DNA from 2 places in the Tepidibacter aestuarii genome. Region 1 is predicted to be linked to the other one. Evidence: riboswitches for the same ligand, from Rfam matches in the RefSeq annotation. Region 1 holds a riboswitch; the other holds the start of a gene.

Region 1 (8,009 bases):
TATCGTTGTCATATAAAGATTTTGCAAATATTTCAACATCTTCATATATACTTCTGTCCTGTATATTATTAAATCCATTTGATGCTATTGATTTTTGTTGTTTAAATCTTTGAGCTAGAAAATATAGTTGAAGATGGAATCCCCATTTTTCTTGATTTGTATAGAAATCATCTAGGTAAGGGTTATCATCTACTTTTTCAAAGTGAGAATTTAAATTAAGTTTTTGAGATAATAACTTTGTTATAGTAGATTTACCTGCACCTACATTTCCAGCTACAGTTATAAATATATTTTCATTTTTATCTCTAGGGATTGATGAAATATTGTTATTTATAAGTTTTAACATTAGATGCCTCCTAAATTTTTTATGCTACTTTCTACTTGTTCAATCATCCACTCTCTATCTTTTTGGCAGTTTATAAAATCCATATTTGTATTATCTACATCAATTATAATAGGTGTTTTTTCGCCAAAATAGTGTTTTAAAGATCTTTTATTAAAATAATACTCGTATTCTTCTCTTAGGTTGTCTATATAATTTCTATCCATTTGTCTTTCAAAATTTCTGTCTCTAAGAGCTATTTTTTTCATCAAAGTATCTGTGTTAGAATTAAGATAGATTATTATATCTGATTGAGGTAGACCACTTACGAATATATCATAGACTTGCTTGTATTTATGGAATTGCTTTTTGTTGAGTGTAAGACCTGCAAATATCAAATTTTTAATTATGTTATAATCGCTGATTACAATGTTACCTTGCTTAATAACCTTTTCAACATCTTCTAATTGTTTGACTCTGTTAAAGAAGAAAAATGATTCTGTTTGAAGAGCATATTCCTTAATATTAGTGTAAAAATGAGATAAAAAAGGATTTTCTTCAACTATTTCTCTTAAATGATGTGAATTAAAATGAGAGTTGAGTATATTAGATAAAGTAGTTTTACCAACTCCGATAGGTCCTTCTATGGAAATAAAAATTCCCTTTTTTGTATTTTTCATTATTAAAATCACCTTCTAAAAATAATATCTACAGTATTGTATCAAAAAAATAGAGTTAATTCTACAAAACTTGATCAAAAATACATTTCTAAATTATAGCATGATGTATTAAAATATAATTGTGACAAATGGCACGCATTATAGTTAAAATATAACCTTAGATTGAATTTTGATGAAAAAAATGGTAAAATAGTTCTAGTTAGAGGTTAGGAAGGGTGAAAAAATGAAGATATTAATAGTAGATGATGCTACTTTTATGAGAAATTTTCTCTTTGATAATATGCAAAAGCTTGGATTTGAAGTTATCGGAGAGGCTTGTGATGGGAAAGAAGCGGTTCAAAAATATATAAAATTAAAGCCTGACATAGTTACTATGGATATAACTATGCCTAAAATGAATGGTATAGAAGCATTAAAGGAAATAATAAAGATTGATGAAAGCGCTAAAGTTGTAATGATATCTGATATAGGACAACACGAGAAGATTATTGAAGCTATAAAAAGTGGAGCGACAGACTTTATAATAAAGCCTGTACACCCAGATAGATTAAAAGAATCATTAGAAAAAGTTTTTGTATAGATAATTAAACAATGCTACAAATTTCATCTCGCTTTGCCATGTTTTTATACATATAGTTAGCGGACTCTATTATGTTAAAGGCAAGAGCTGCTCCACTTCCTTCACCAAGACGCATATTCATATAAAGCATAGGTTCTAGCTTTAGAAGTTCAAGAGCTTTACTTGTTGCTTTTTCTTTTGAAAAATGAGATGCGATCATATATTCTTTACTTAAATTATTAATATTATATGCTATGATAGCAGCAGCATAAGATATAAAACCGTCTAATACAACGGGTATATTATTACTGCTTGCACCTAGTATAACTCCAGCCATAGCACCTATTTCAAAGCCACCTACTTTAGATAATACATCTATAGGGTCTTCTTTAATAGGTTTATTAATATTTATGGCTTTTTTTATTGTGTTTGCTTTTTTGATTATAGAATCATTATTAAGGCCTGAGCCCATTCCAGTAACATCGAAAGGGTCTAAGTCTCCAAATACTGATATTATAGCACTAGTTGCTGATGTATTCCCTATCCCCATTTCACCTATTCCAAGTACTGTATATCCATCATTTATAAGTTTGTTAGATAATTCAATACCTATTTCCAGTGAGCGAATAGCCTCATCGTATGTCATGGCAGGACCTTTTGCCATATTAGAAGTTCCTTTTCTTATTTTATAATCTAAAACTCCATCTATTAAATCATCACAGTTTATACCAATATCAACTGCAATTACATCTGCATTTGCACTCTTAGCTAAACAACCTACTCCACTAACTCCTTTTACGAAATTAGGAATTTGAAGTTTTGTAATTTCCTGAGGATCTGGAGCAACGCCTTCTTCATAAATACCGTGGTCAGCTGCAAATGCTAGTATAGCTTTTTTGGAAGTATCAAAGTCTGTTTTTCCATATATACCAGATAGCTGTACACAGATATCTTCTAATTTTCCTAAACTTCCTACGGGTTTAAAAAAACTGTCCAATCTTTGCTGAGCTAAATCCATATACCTTCTATCAGTTTTGCTTATAGAATTAATTGTTTTGTTTAAAAGCTTCATATTTTTATTTTCCCCCTTCTTACTTATAGTACAATTAGTACAATTCAAAAAGTCCATATCTTTAATTTTTGGTATCAAAAATTAAAGATATGGACTTTACCGTCATCCGTATCAACCCTATACAAGGCAGGTCTCCTGACTTTGTTTCATAGCTATATTCTCCTTCCCGGAAAGGACCAGTGGATACATGGATATAGCTTCACATTACAGTGGTGGGTCCGTTTAGGATTTTAACCTAATTCCCTATTCTCCTATTAAAGGCACCTTGTACTGAATATTATATTCTACGTGTTAGTGGTAAATTCCTTTTTTATTTTCTAGGTTTAAATTTGGTATATTATTCATATGTATTATGACTTTTAAATGGTTAATTTTTAAGCGCGTTGAGTTATATATAATATTTAAAATTAAATAATATAAATTTAAAAGAATTAATGAGTTGAAACTGACTCGCTGAGTCTTTTTTGATTAAAAAGAGAATTAAAAAAGACTCGTTTTGATTTTTATAGAAAAATAGAATTATGTGAAATGGTTATTTTGTCTTATTATATAATTTAGTCAGATGAATGCTTTGGCTTTAAAAAAGTGTATAAAATTTTAGAAGATTATATTTTGGCATAATTATTGCTAAATATAATGAATATGGGAAAAATATATAAATAAAAGATATATAACTATTAAAAATTCATCCGAAACCTAAAAGATTAGTTGTAGTAAAAACTTAATCTAAATTAAGTTTCACTTTATACTCATATATTATTGAGGTGATATGAATATGGATAATAAGAAAAATGAATTAGAAAATAAGTTAGATTATGAAGTGTTAAAAAAAATTTTAGATAATGCTTTTGATGAAATTTTTGTTTATGATAATAATTATCGTGTTATTTATGTAAATAGAGCATGTGAGAGGCATTATGGAATGAAACCATGTGAAATAATTGGAAAGACGTTTTATGAACTATTAGAGCTTAAATGCTGGTACCCATCTGTATTGCCTATTATATATAAAGAAAAAAGAAGAATGACTATTGAACAAAAATCATACTTAGGTGAGACTATAATAACTACTGCAGTACCGATACTTGATGAAAATGGAGATGTTGAACTTGTAGTAATGAGTGTGAGAGACAAAATACATGAAATAGATGTAGTTAGAAAAAAGTTAGAAGAAGGTTTATTAAATTGCGAAAAAATAGATAACTTTGAAGATAATATTATTGAATTTATAGAGGAGAAGATTATATCAAGAAGCCAAGAGATGAAAAAAATAATTGAACTATCAGAAAAGGTTTCTAAGGTAGATTCGACTATATTAATTAGAGGAGAATCGGGTACTGGTAAAGGGGTTTTAGTAAAACATATTCATAAAAAAAGCAATCGTAAGGATATGAATTTATTAACTATTAACTGTGCTGCTATTCCGGAAGATTTATTAGAATCAGAATTGTTTGGTTATGTAAAAGGAGCTTTCACTGGAGCGAGTGACAAAGGAAAAGTTGGGTTAATTGAACTTGCTAACAAGGGAACTGTATTTTTAGATGAGATTGGAGAACTTTCTTTAAGACTTCAAGCAAAACTTTTACATGTAATTCAGGACAAACAGTTCATTCCAATAGGAGGAAGAGAAGCGAAAAAAGTTGATATAAGGATAATAGCAGCTACAAATCGTGATTTAATGGAAATGGTAGAAAACAAAAGATTTAGAGAAGATTTATATTGGAGATTAAATGTAATTGAGATTGAAATACCTTCTTTAAGACAAAGGCCGAAAGATATTATTGCTTTGAGTAATTATTTTTTAAATAAATTCAATGATAGATACAAATATACTTGTTCTTTATCAGAAAAATGTTTAGAGTTTTTCGTAACTTACAGTTGGCCTGGAAATGTAAGGCAATTAGAAAATATCATTGAGCGCTTAGTAGTTACATCTTCAAAGCCTATAATAAGAGTTTCTGATTTACCTAAAATATTCTTTGAAGAACCAAAATCTGAAAAAGACAATGCTTTTCCTGAGTCTTTTGATTTAGAAAAAGAGAAATTTGAAAAAGAATTAATAACTAAAGTCCATGAAAAATTTAAAAGTTCTAGAAAAGTGGCAGAAGCTTTAGATATAAGTCAGTCAAAAGCAACTAGACTTATACGAAAGTATTGTCCTTAAAAAGTACAGCTATAAGCTGTACTTTTTTTATAGACTAAGAGATTATAAAATTTTTGCTCTGTTGATAAAGTTGATGGAAGAACTATACTTGCAAATATTTTGAGCAACGGAGCCCGGAGGGATCGTTGGCGACATGAGTCAGTGCGCAGCGACTAGATGAATTTTGAGTCGCAAATGACGATTTGAGTCAAAAAAAGTTTAAATTTGTAGAAAAAAATAAAATGATATAGCCGTATAACCTAGTCAATTTAATAAATAAAAATTTGGCATGGTTATTGCTAAACAAATAAGTGTAGACATAAAAAGTAAAAAAATATGAAAAGAGGTGTAATAATTGAAAAAAGCAATAATAAAACATCCAAATGATAATGTTGCTACTGTTTTAGAAAATATTGATGTAAACGAAAAAGTACAAATTCTTTCTGAAAAAACTGAAGTTTTAGATGTAATTACGGCTATTGATCCAATCCCTTTTGGTAATAAGATTGCAATTTGTAATATTGAAGCTGATGTAGAAATTATCAAATGCGGATATTCAATTGGAAAAAGCTCAAAACAAATTGAAAAAGGGAAGTTAGTACATGTTCACAATGTGAGAAGTGAAAGAATCAATTTTCCAGATGTTATAATAGATGAAATTATTAGACAAATGGGACTTAAAGAAAAAGGAATAACAGTAGGCTAGGTTGTTTTAACTGAAAGGAGTGCGGTTTATGAAATTTAATGGATACGTAAGAGCAGATGGAACGGTAGGAATTAGAAATAATATTTTAATTATTGCTGTAGATGAATGTATGGATGGTATTGCAAGAAAAATATCTGATAAAATAGAAAATTCAATAGTTCTTACAAATCATTATACATGTATGTTGGGTGGAAATGAAGAAACTTTAAGCAATATTATAAATGCTGGATGTAATCCTAATGTTGCTGGAGCTTTGGTATTGGCTATGGGATGTGGAAGTATTGATCCAGAGCTTGTAGCTGATCCTATAAATAAAACTGGAAGATTAGCTAAAACATTGACATGTATAAAAAATGGTGGAACAAAGAAAACGATTGAACAAGGAATTGAACTAGCAAAAGAAATAGAAAGCTTTGCAAAAACGTTTAAACGTCAACCAGTAGATATTTCAAAATTAGTTGTTGGTGTTAAATGTGGTGGATCAGATACAAGTTCAGGTATTGCTTCAAATCCAAGTGTAGGGAAAGCAGCAGATTTATTAGTAGATAAAGGTGCAATAGCTATAGCTGGTGAATTAATGGAACTTGTTGGGTGTGAAGATATATTATGCAAAAGAGCAGTAAATGATGAGGTTGCAAAAAAAATAAAAACTCTAATTTCAAATGAAGAAAAAAGATGGGGAGTAGGTTCGGATACTGAAATAATGAGCATTGGAAATAGTGTAGGAGGACTTACAACTATTGAAGAAAAATCATTAGGTGCACTTTATAAGACTGGTTCAAAACCAATTCAAGGAATACTTGAGTTTAACCAAGAAGGACATGAAAAGCCTACAAAACCAGGAATGTATTTATCAGATGTAACAATGCTTTGTGGTGGATCTGGAATGCATTTTGCAGCAGCTGGAGCTCAACTTATTTTATGGACAAGTGGTGGAGCAGGGTTTAATAATTCAATAGTACCAGTTATAAGAGTTAGTGGAAATGAAGATTTAATAAATGAAGATATTGATATTGATGCAACTAAAATTATGAAAGGCTTAGAATCAGCTGATGAAGTTGGAAAGAGAATTTTAGATAGAATAATTGAAGTTGCAAATGGAGAAAAAACTAATATTGAAGATATAGGTTATTCTTATTGTACTCTTTATCAAAAAGATATAAGACTTGAACAGTGTTTGGGGCTAAGATAGATAAAAAAATTAATAGGAGGAGATTAGGAAAATGAAAGATTTTATAAAGTATAATGTTCCAATTAAAAATATTGATGATTTACCATCATATCCAATACCTATATTAAAAGATACATTAGATAGGTTCTTAGGATGGGTTGAACCTCTTGTGTCTTCAGTAGAGTTTGAAAAAGCTAAAAAAACTGTAGAAGAGTTCCTAATCACAGGAGATTCTAAAAAATTGGAAGAAAAAATACAAGAACTAGGTAATAGAGAAGAAGATAGTTGGATTTATGATTACTGGGTTAAATCCCACTTATTAGTGAGAGCTCCTCTTACACCTCATACTAATGTTCCTATTATATATGAAAATCAAAAACTTCTAAAGTTTGAAGTTCTTGAGAGAATAGCTATACTTATGCATTCTGCTGCTGTTGTATATAAAGATTTCAAGGAAAATGGTGCAGGAGAATATTGGATTAAGAATAAACGTTATTCATCAGATGAATTTCATGGATTGTTAGCATCAATCAATGATATAAAAGAAGGAATGGATGAATACTATATCAATGATGAATGTTCAGAGTGTATAGTATTTTCTTATAAGAATCATCTTTATAATGTTCAGGTAATTAGGGATAAAAATGTCGTTTCTGTTGGTGAAATTGTAAATACCCTTAAAAATATTGTATCAAACACGATGGAATCACTTGTACCAAATGCTAATTATGTAACTGTTGGTGTGGATAGAGATGAAGCAGGAAAAGTACTTGGAGAGATTTTGATAAATGATAAAAATCAAAAGGAATATCAAAAAATTAAAGATGCTATTCTAGTTATGAATTATGATGATATAGAAATTAATGGTGTATATGAAGAACTGGATAATGCTTCTTATAATAGAGAGGATGTAAACCGATGGCATGGAAAAGGATTTCAGTTTTCTTGCACAAAGAATGGTGTTTTCTCTTTTATTGCAGATCATTGTTTTGTAGATGGTGGAACAGAAGTTTATTTTATTAACAAACTAAAGAAATATATTGAGGAAACTACATTTTCATTTGAAGAATTAACTTCAAATAATATAGCAGAAGAGATAACTTTTGATCTTTCAGAGGATATTAAAGAAGCCCTTTTAGATTTAAAAGAAGGGTTTGATAAGTGTATGGATAGTTTTGAAGCTAGATATGTTGATTTTGATGGATTATCTAGGGAAGTTCTGAAAGAAAAAGGAATTCTTTCTGGAGATGGATTCATTCATCTTGCATTTCAAGTAGCGCAATATATGACTTATGAAAGTATTAAGAACACATATATATCAGTAGATGCTAGAAGATTCTTTAGAGGAAGAACTGA
Region 2 (8,009 bases), 530 kb from region 1:
ATTGACACATCCATTTCTTTTTCTTGTTGTTTTTCACCTGTATTACTTATATCAGTTTGTGATTCTATTATATTTTCAGGTGTCAATAATGTTTGATTATCTTCTATAACTTGTTGAGTAGGATTTATTTCATTATCTTTCTCTATTTTAAGTTGTTGTTCTTGTGATTTTTTAGACTCTTCAATAGACTCTTCTGGTTCTTCTACAACAGGAACTGTTTCATTTTTCTCATCTTCTTTTTGTTCTATATCGTCTTTATCTTTATTCTTTTTTTGTGATTCATCTATTGCACTGTCTATTTTTAAATCGTTATCTGTAGCTTGTTGATATATATTATTAAACTTATTTAATGTATCCTTATCCAATGTAGTAAAACTGGCTGCCAACTCATTCAATTTAACATTTGCACAAGTATGATGACAACAAACAACACCATAATCTACAGCTGTTTCAATATAAATATCTGAAAGTTTTTTCATTGTTTCATCATCAGTCTCCCACATATCACGTCTTGCAGCTTCTAAATTCCATCCAATAACGGATTGAATTACATAAGGATCTAATTGAGAACGAATACTCTCATCAAATATAAATGTTTCAGCTACATTTTGCCAACCCCAGTCATCAATAGCATCTAATGTTGCATCCATTAAGAACATATTTTCTATATGCTTTCCAATTTCAACAGAACCAGAAAAACCTTCTTTTAACATACCTTCAATCCATTTAGGATTCAATATCCTTGTTCTTAACTCTGTTGATATAAACTCTGATAATGTTTGAACTTCAGGTTCTCCAGCTTTTCGTGTATTTACAATATATGATTGAACATCTTTGCCAGAAGCCACCTTAGCGGCCAAATTCAATCCTCCTAAATACTGAGCTACATCATCATTATCCATTGTTCCCCATATTGAATCTCTTATTTGAGTGACAACATCTACATAACTTAATACATCTTTAAAAAGATCTTTTGCTTTTCCATCAAAATTTTTGCCAAAAGTATCTTTTCCATAAATAAATGACATTCGATTCATGTAAACGTCAACAAGATCTTCTTGAGAATCCCATGAATCTGTAGCCTCAGCCATGCTCGAAACACCTGTTCCATAAGTTCCTGGTGCATCTCCAAAGATTCTTGCTCCTGCTAAGAAATCTGCTGTTTCTTCATCTATACCTTCCTCTTTTAGTTTTTCCTTTATAATATTATAATGTTTTTTAAGATAGTTATTATCATTAGATTCATCAAGCTTTTGTACTAATCTAAAAGCTTCATCTAAAATTTCTGCTGTATTTGAGAATGTATCTCTAAATAATCCTGATATAGTTACTGCTACATCAACACGTGGTCTTCCAAGTTCATTCAATGCTGTAACCTTTACAGAATCAACTCGTCCATATTTATTATATTCAGGTTCTGTACCTATTAATCTCATAATCATTGCGACAGTTTCACCATTTGTCCTCATTGTTTCAATAGCCCATAACACCACACCTACAGATTCTGGATATTCTCCATACTCAGCTTTATATTTTTCAAGCAATTGATCCGCAGCTTTTTTTCCTGTTTCCCATGCTGCTTTGTCAGGGATTTCTCTAGGATCAAATGTAACGATATTTCTACCTGTAGGTAATGCATCAGGTATTCTTAATGGATCTTTTCCTGGTCCTGGTTCAATATATTCTCCATTAAGAGCTCTTAAAATATTGCTAATTTCTTGAGTTGCTAATGTTAAGTTATTTTCAATATTACTTCTATCATTTTCCCTATTATCCTTATCATAACTTACAATAGAATCCACCATCTTATCCAATAGTTCTCCTTGTGGTGCTTCACCTAGTGTATGTAATCCGTAAGGCATCAATTCTTCTGTAAACGCTTCAAGATATTCATGTAATTCTTCAGCTGAATCATAAAAGTTATTTGTCAGATCTAAATTAATTTCTTTATCAAGATTATTACTCTTAACTATATCAATAATCTGGTTTTGTAGCTGCACAGTTCTTTCATTATCTCCGTTTTTCATTTCATTTAAATATTTTATAATTAAATCTTGTAAATTTACTAAATCACCATAAAGCTCTGGTTGAACCATTGGAGGAATCAAATGGTCAATAGTAACTGCGTAACCTCTTCTTTTGGCTTGAGTTGCTTCACCTGGATTATTCATAATATAAGGGTTAATATTCACCATATTTCCAATCAATTGATCAGGCCAATCATCTTCACCTAAACCGACACTACGACCCGGTAACCATTCTAAAGTACCATGGGTACCTAAATGTATTACAGCATCAGCTCTAAACTCATTTTGCAGCCATAAGTAAAAAGCTATATATTGATGTGTAGGTGGCAATTTTGGAGAATGAGCTATCTTGCTTGGATCATCTCCCCAACCACGCATAGGTTGTGGACCTACGAAAACGTTCCCCATATTCATACCTGGCAGGATAATTTGACCCTCTATTACCATGATATTTCCTGGAGCAGGTCCCCATTCCTCTTCTACATCATCTTTTAATTCTTGTGGTAAATTATTATACCAATCAAGGTATTGCTCTACTGGAATAGTCATAGCACCTGCATCTAATAATTTTTCCATCTCCCCTGGTGCCCAGCTGCCTACATTTCGTCCACGTTCATCAATCATTTTCTTTATTGATGTATAATCTGTTTCTCCATCAATGTTATAACTATTATCTTTTAATGCTTCTAAAATATTAGATGCACTTTCTATTGTATTTAAATACGAGGCAGAAATACCATCTTTTCCACCATCATGATTATAATAAATTAAAGCAACCTTCTTCTCTTCATTTTCTTTGTTTTTAAGATTTGCCCAAGATGATATTCTTCCTTCTAAACGTTTTATGTTATAGTCTAGAGCCACTTTTTTTATAAGCGATACACCTGTAACAGGATCAGTTCCTATTTCCTTTGTTCCTCCCATAAATACTGGTTCAATTCTTCCATCCATTTCAGGTAGTGCTATTTGCCAATACATTTCGTTAGTAATTCCAGCAGGATTTTGTTCCCAATTATCCAGATCACTACTATATGTAGGTGAAATTACCGGTACATTTAATTTTCTAAAAAGCTCAACACCTACTTCAGGTTTTCCGTATTTATAATTGAATCCAAATCCTGCAACATAAGCATCAATTATACTTTTGTTGTTTCGAATGAAATATTCATCTAATAGCACATCTCTCTTACTATCTGTAAATGTAAGTATCACATTGCTATCATTTTTTTCTAATTCTTTTAATAATTCTATATACATATCCATATCATTATTTTTAAAACTACTGTTATATGTTGATATTCCTATCCATGGAGCATTTTTCTTAAAATGATTACTTCTTTTATACCAAGCTTTATATGCCTCTAAATTTTCAAATACTCCTGGGAAAGTTTGTGGTGTTTTTAAACAGTTTTTTACTTGTTCAAATAAATCACTTGTATCTTTAGAACAGTTCAATGTATTTTTAATAGCATTTGCTAAATCTTCAGCTTCAATATTTTTGTCTGCTCTTTCATAAAAAGCATGATAGGATGAATCAATTACAATAGGTGTTGTTGGTCCATCATCACTACATACTGAATTGTAAACTGCATCTGTAACAGAAGTAATAAAATCATTTGAATCTCTTAAGGATACAAATAATTCATTCCAACTGTCTTCATCTGATTCTGAAGAAATAATATTCTCTTTTAATATATCTTGTGCTAAAAGTATTCTTTGATCTTCTTCATAAACTGCCTCATAAACCGATTCATAAACTGCTCTATGTGCTGTATTTGTCATTAACCCAATATCTATTTCTTCAGTTTCTTTATTTATATATTCATAGAAAACTTTACCAAGTTCTCCTGCATTAAATGAAATTTCTCTTGCATCAGGATGATAAATAAATCGACTCGGCATTTCTGAAGGTTGTATTGATTCATCTACTTGTAATCCTCCTAATTTTCCTAAATAGAGAAGGAGCTTACGCATATTTTCAACTCCACCTTTTGTGAAGTAATCTTTTATTTCTTCATCTTTACTATAATCAATATTTGGATACTGTCCTGAAAAATCACTACTTCTCGTAGCATATACATGACATGATTCAGGAGAATCTGAAATAATCGGTCCTAACGAGCTAATTCCATCTGAACCAATCATTTCCATTAATAATGCATCTGCATTTTTTAAATCAGTCTTCAACTCATCAGTAATATTTGAATTATTTAAAAGTGTCGTGCTAAATATTTTTACATCTAAAGGATATTTCTCTTGAAGTTCTTTATAAGCATCTACAGCAGGAGCAATATAACTGTCACTACCAAGTACTAAAACAATTTTTATTTTATTCATATCCTCAGCATTTGCAATAGGTATATTAATAACATAAGTCATCATTATGCTTAATAATATAAAAGTAGCTATTAAACGTTTGTATATATTTTTTAAATGATACACGAATTTTTATCCCCCTTTAAGTCTATTTGTATAGTATTTAAGTTAGTCTTTTGTTCTATGTAATTATAAATTATTCCTTATTTTTTCTGCCCTTTATTTGACAATTCACCTTCAATTAAAATCAATTTTCCCGTTTTAGGATCTTGAAAAACAGTTCCCATTTGATTGTATCCTTCTCCTGATCCATCATTTAGTTCAGGAATCTCATTAAGCTCTGTTCCTTTATCTACAGCTGTTATCTTCTGTAATTTCTGCTGCATCTTTTTCCTTTCCTCTGGAGTCTTAGTGTCAAAAATAACATTTTGTAAATTCCATGAAAGAACGAGTGCAACCATTAATCCACAACAAAATACCATCATTACATCCATTAAGTTTGCCATTCCAGCTAAAGGATCTAATTCACTATCTTGTGACTGCATTCTTTTTCTCCCACTCTTCCTTATCAAGCACTTCACCCCCTACAATTAATTCCATAATTTTTTCCATATAATTTATATCTTTTTCATACCATCTTCTCCTGATTTTAGAAATCATAGATGAAATTGCACCAACCGCAACACCCACTACAGTAGTATCAAATGCAATAATTACCGCTTGTGAAAGCCCCTGTACATCGCCTTGGCCAAGGGCTCCTAATCCTGGTCCCAAAGGAATAAGTGTTCCCATTAGTCCCAATACTGGTCCCAATTTCGTTATCAAATCTGTCTTATCTAGAATTTTTTTCATACGGTATTCTTCATTGTCTAAAATATCTCTTGCAAGAATTTCTTTTGTGTCTTTACTTATATTTTCTTTATTCATAAAATCAAAAATTATATCTTTTTGTTTTTTCATTAATTTACTGTTTTCTACAACTTGACAAAGGTTATTTTTCTGCCATGAAGAATTTTCTTGAATATCGCTTAAGATTTTAGTTAGCTCTACCATTTTTACATCTTTTCTTCTTCTCCTTTCAGCAATAAAATTACCTAGTTCCATAAAAATAATTACTGTCATTAATAGTAATCCCGCTATCACCGGAATCGAGAAGCTTTGTGCAATAGAATGCAAAACAATCGTTAAATATTCAGACCCTTTAATACTCATCTTTTCTTACCTCCTATTTTCTATTTTTCAATTCATAAGATATAAAACCGATAAAACTCATTACAGCTAATCCAACTCCTACCATTGTTAAAATCTTCAACGAGTCAATAGTCATTGATGAAAATGACATTTGAGCAGAATTTACAAAGTTAGGAATGAAAAGTCCTAATGCCACTGTTATAATTCCAAAAAACAACACCACTGAATTAAATATACCGCCTGGTTGAATATTCATACGCTTAATCATACACTGTGTCCCAAAAGCTACTACAATCAATAAAGCTATAAAAAATAAGGATATACCTAACTCTAATAGTCCATTGAAAACTTTTACCTGAAGCTTAAAAAAAATGACACTTACTGCCATGGCAATAAGACAAAATGGACATGGTAAAAATGCAATAATATGATTGCCATGTTTTTTACTACATAAAGAATTATCCTCTTTAAACTGAGACTCCTCATGTAATCCAAGATAAATTAAAAAGCCGGCTAGAATCATTGATCCTTCAAAAGTATATTGATCAATAAAAACAGAAATGCTTTTCATTCGTGGTGTAAACATGATAATTAAGATATACAAAACAAATCCAAAAATAAACGAAATAAAAACAATAATCTTTCTATTCAGCCCCGATGCTCCTAAAATCAATCCTGTCTTTAAGCTCAAAATGAAAAGAGAAACAACCATACCTAAAAATGCAAGAAACATTAAAACCCTCCTTTCTAAATTTAATATTTTTCAAATAAAAAAAACCTCTCAACAAAACATCGAGAAGTTTATATATATATATGCAAATTTATCCCAGTAATTAGGCTCTAAACATTTACACTATAACAACACCCCCTATCGCTCGTAGAGTTAACAGCATCATCATACAGGCAGGTCTTCTGGCTTAAGGTTCATCATCCTTACTTCCTTCCCAGTTTCCCAGTGGATTTATGTAAGAACTTCCCTTTTACAGCGGCGGGACCGCGCAGGATTTTCACCTGCTTCCCTTTTAACCGATTGTTCAAAATCGGCACCTGTATGCACAATATTCTTTTTTACATCCAAATTATATCACATATCCTTCAATCAGACTATATAAAATAAGTATATTATTCTATAATAAGCTTTTTATGTATAATTTTGTAAGTATTCATTGGTACTATAAATGAAATAATAAGGGCTAGTTTTTCATAGAAAAACATAACCCCTAGGTACAATTAAAGCACTATTTTAAAATCTAAACTAAAATATGAAGTTTATACATATTTAATTACATACTCCGTTAGTCTACACTAGGCTCAAGTATATTCCCAACCTCTTCCTTAGGAATACTTACATAGTTTTGAGGTACCTTACCAACTACTATAGTCTCACATACAGGCATCTGACTTAAGACCTCTTTATATGATGATGTGAATGGAATTATAACTCTAACCTTAGTCTTTATTACTAAATATATCCTATGTCTAGTCTGGTTTATCCCTGATGAATCAAACTCCGTCTTAAAGTCTACATTAACTATTCCAACAGGTTGAATCCCTATTTTCAACTTAGGTCCATACTTTGCTAATATAGAACTTTTAAATGCAGTACCCAAAGGGACATTTGCAGATGTAGTCTTTATCTTCTTTAACTGCTGCTGTACTTCAATAGCAACATCAGATGCTATTTTATTCATTAGTATAGTATTTGCTTGTATCATGGTAATATTTCCATCTACATCTGTTTTAAGACTTATAAGTTCCTCATATTTTATCTTCTCCTTTAATATACCCCCAACAGCGTTGTTTATAGATCTATTTGCAAGCTCTTGTGCTTTTGATTCGGCTATTGCTTGAACTACGGGTTTTATCTTTCTATCTACAAATACGAATGAACCTAAAGCGGTAGAAAATATTAATATCAAAATCATTACGGTTAAAACTTTTTTCTTTTTCTTTTTTTTATGAACCTTGAGTAACTTTTTCAAGATAATACCCCCCATATTATAATATGAGGGGTATTTATATTTGGTTACTCATTTCTTTATTTTTTATCTTCTTGTTCAACAGACTTTCTACATCTTTAATATTTGACTCTTTGAGCCTAAGCTTTACCTCATCATTTTTTTTAGTTCTAAATAATATAGTATGAGAATCATCTTCGTCATATGTATAAGAATTTATTTCCTCCCACTTATATAGTTTAGTATTAATTATTACCCCTTTATAAGTTATAGTTTTTTCGTAATATAATGAAATTACAATATCCCATATTAAAATCCCTAGTATAATCCCCTTAATCCTATAATCCATATTATTTTCATCCGCTAAAGTCAAATATATTATACCAATTTGAACAATACTAGCAGGTATCATCCATATAATACTAAATCCACTAAACCTCAATAACATCTCATTATCAACTACAAATGCTTTTATATTTTCTATTAACTTCAAACAACTCCCAACTATAATAACAAC

What was found. A riboswitch is a leader RNA that binds a small molecule or an ion and turns the genes downstream of it on or off. The one in region 1 is predicted to bind cobalamin.
Region 2: another riboswitch for cobalamin. It lies ahead of M2214_RS03460 (DUF2162 family putative transporter); the one in region 1 lies ahead of cobT (nicotinate-nucleotide--dimethylbenzimidazole phosphoribosyltransferase).

The regions. Positions count from the first base shown of each region.
Region 1 covers NZ_OW235315.1:200,400-208,408, forward strand. Annotated here, with positions in the region: gene M2214_RS01005 (deoxynucleoside kinase) at 1-346, opposite strand, end outside; gene M2214_RS01010 (deoxynucleoside kinase) at 346-1,002, opposite strand; gene M2214_RS01015 (response regulator) at 1,226-1,582, shown strand; gene cobT (nicotinate-nucleotide--dimethylbenzimidazole phosphoribosyltransferase) at 1,587-2,633, opposite strand; cobalamin riboswitch at 2,742-2,916, opposite strand; gene M2214_RS01025 (sigma-54 interaction domain-containing protein) at 3,409-4,797, shown strand; gene M2214_RS01030 (UxaA family hydrolase) at 5,132-5,482, shown strand; gene M2214_RS01035 (UxaA family hydrolase) at 5,511-6,674, shown strand; gene M2214_RS01040 (choline/carnitine O-acyltransferase) at 6,706-8,009, shown strand, end outside.
Region 2 covers NZ_OW235315.1:729,462-737,470, reverse strand. Annotated here, with positions in the region: gene M2214_RS03475 (cobaltochelatase subunit CobN) at 1-4,469, opposite strand, end outside; gene M2214_RS03470 (DUF2149 domain-containing protein) at 4,547-4,888, opposite strand; gene M2214_RS03465 (MotA/TolQ/ExbB proton channel family protein) at 4,872-5,555, opposite strand; gene M2214_RS03460 (DUF2162 family putative transporter) at 5,569-6,267, opposite strand; cobalamin riboswitch at 6,420-6,600, opposite strand; gene yunB (sporulation protein YunB) at 6,830-7,516, opposite strand; gene M2214_RS03450 (DUF5673 domain-containing protein) at 7,551-8,009, opposite strand, start outside.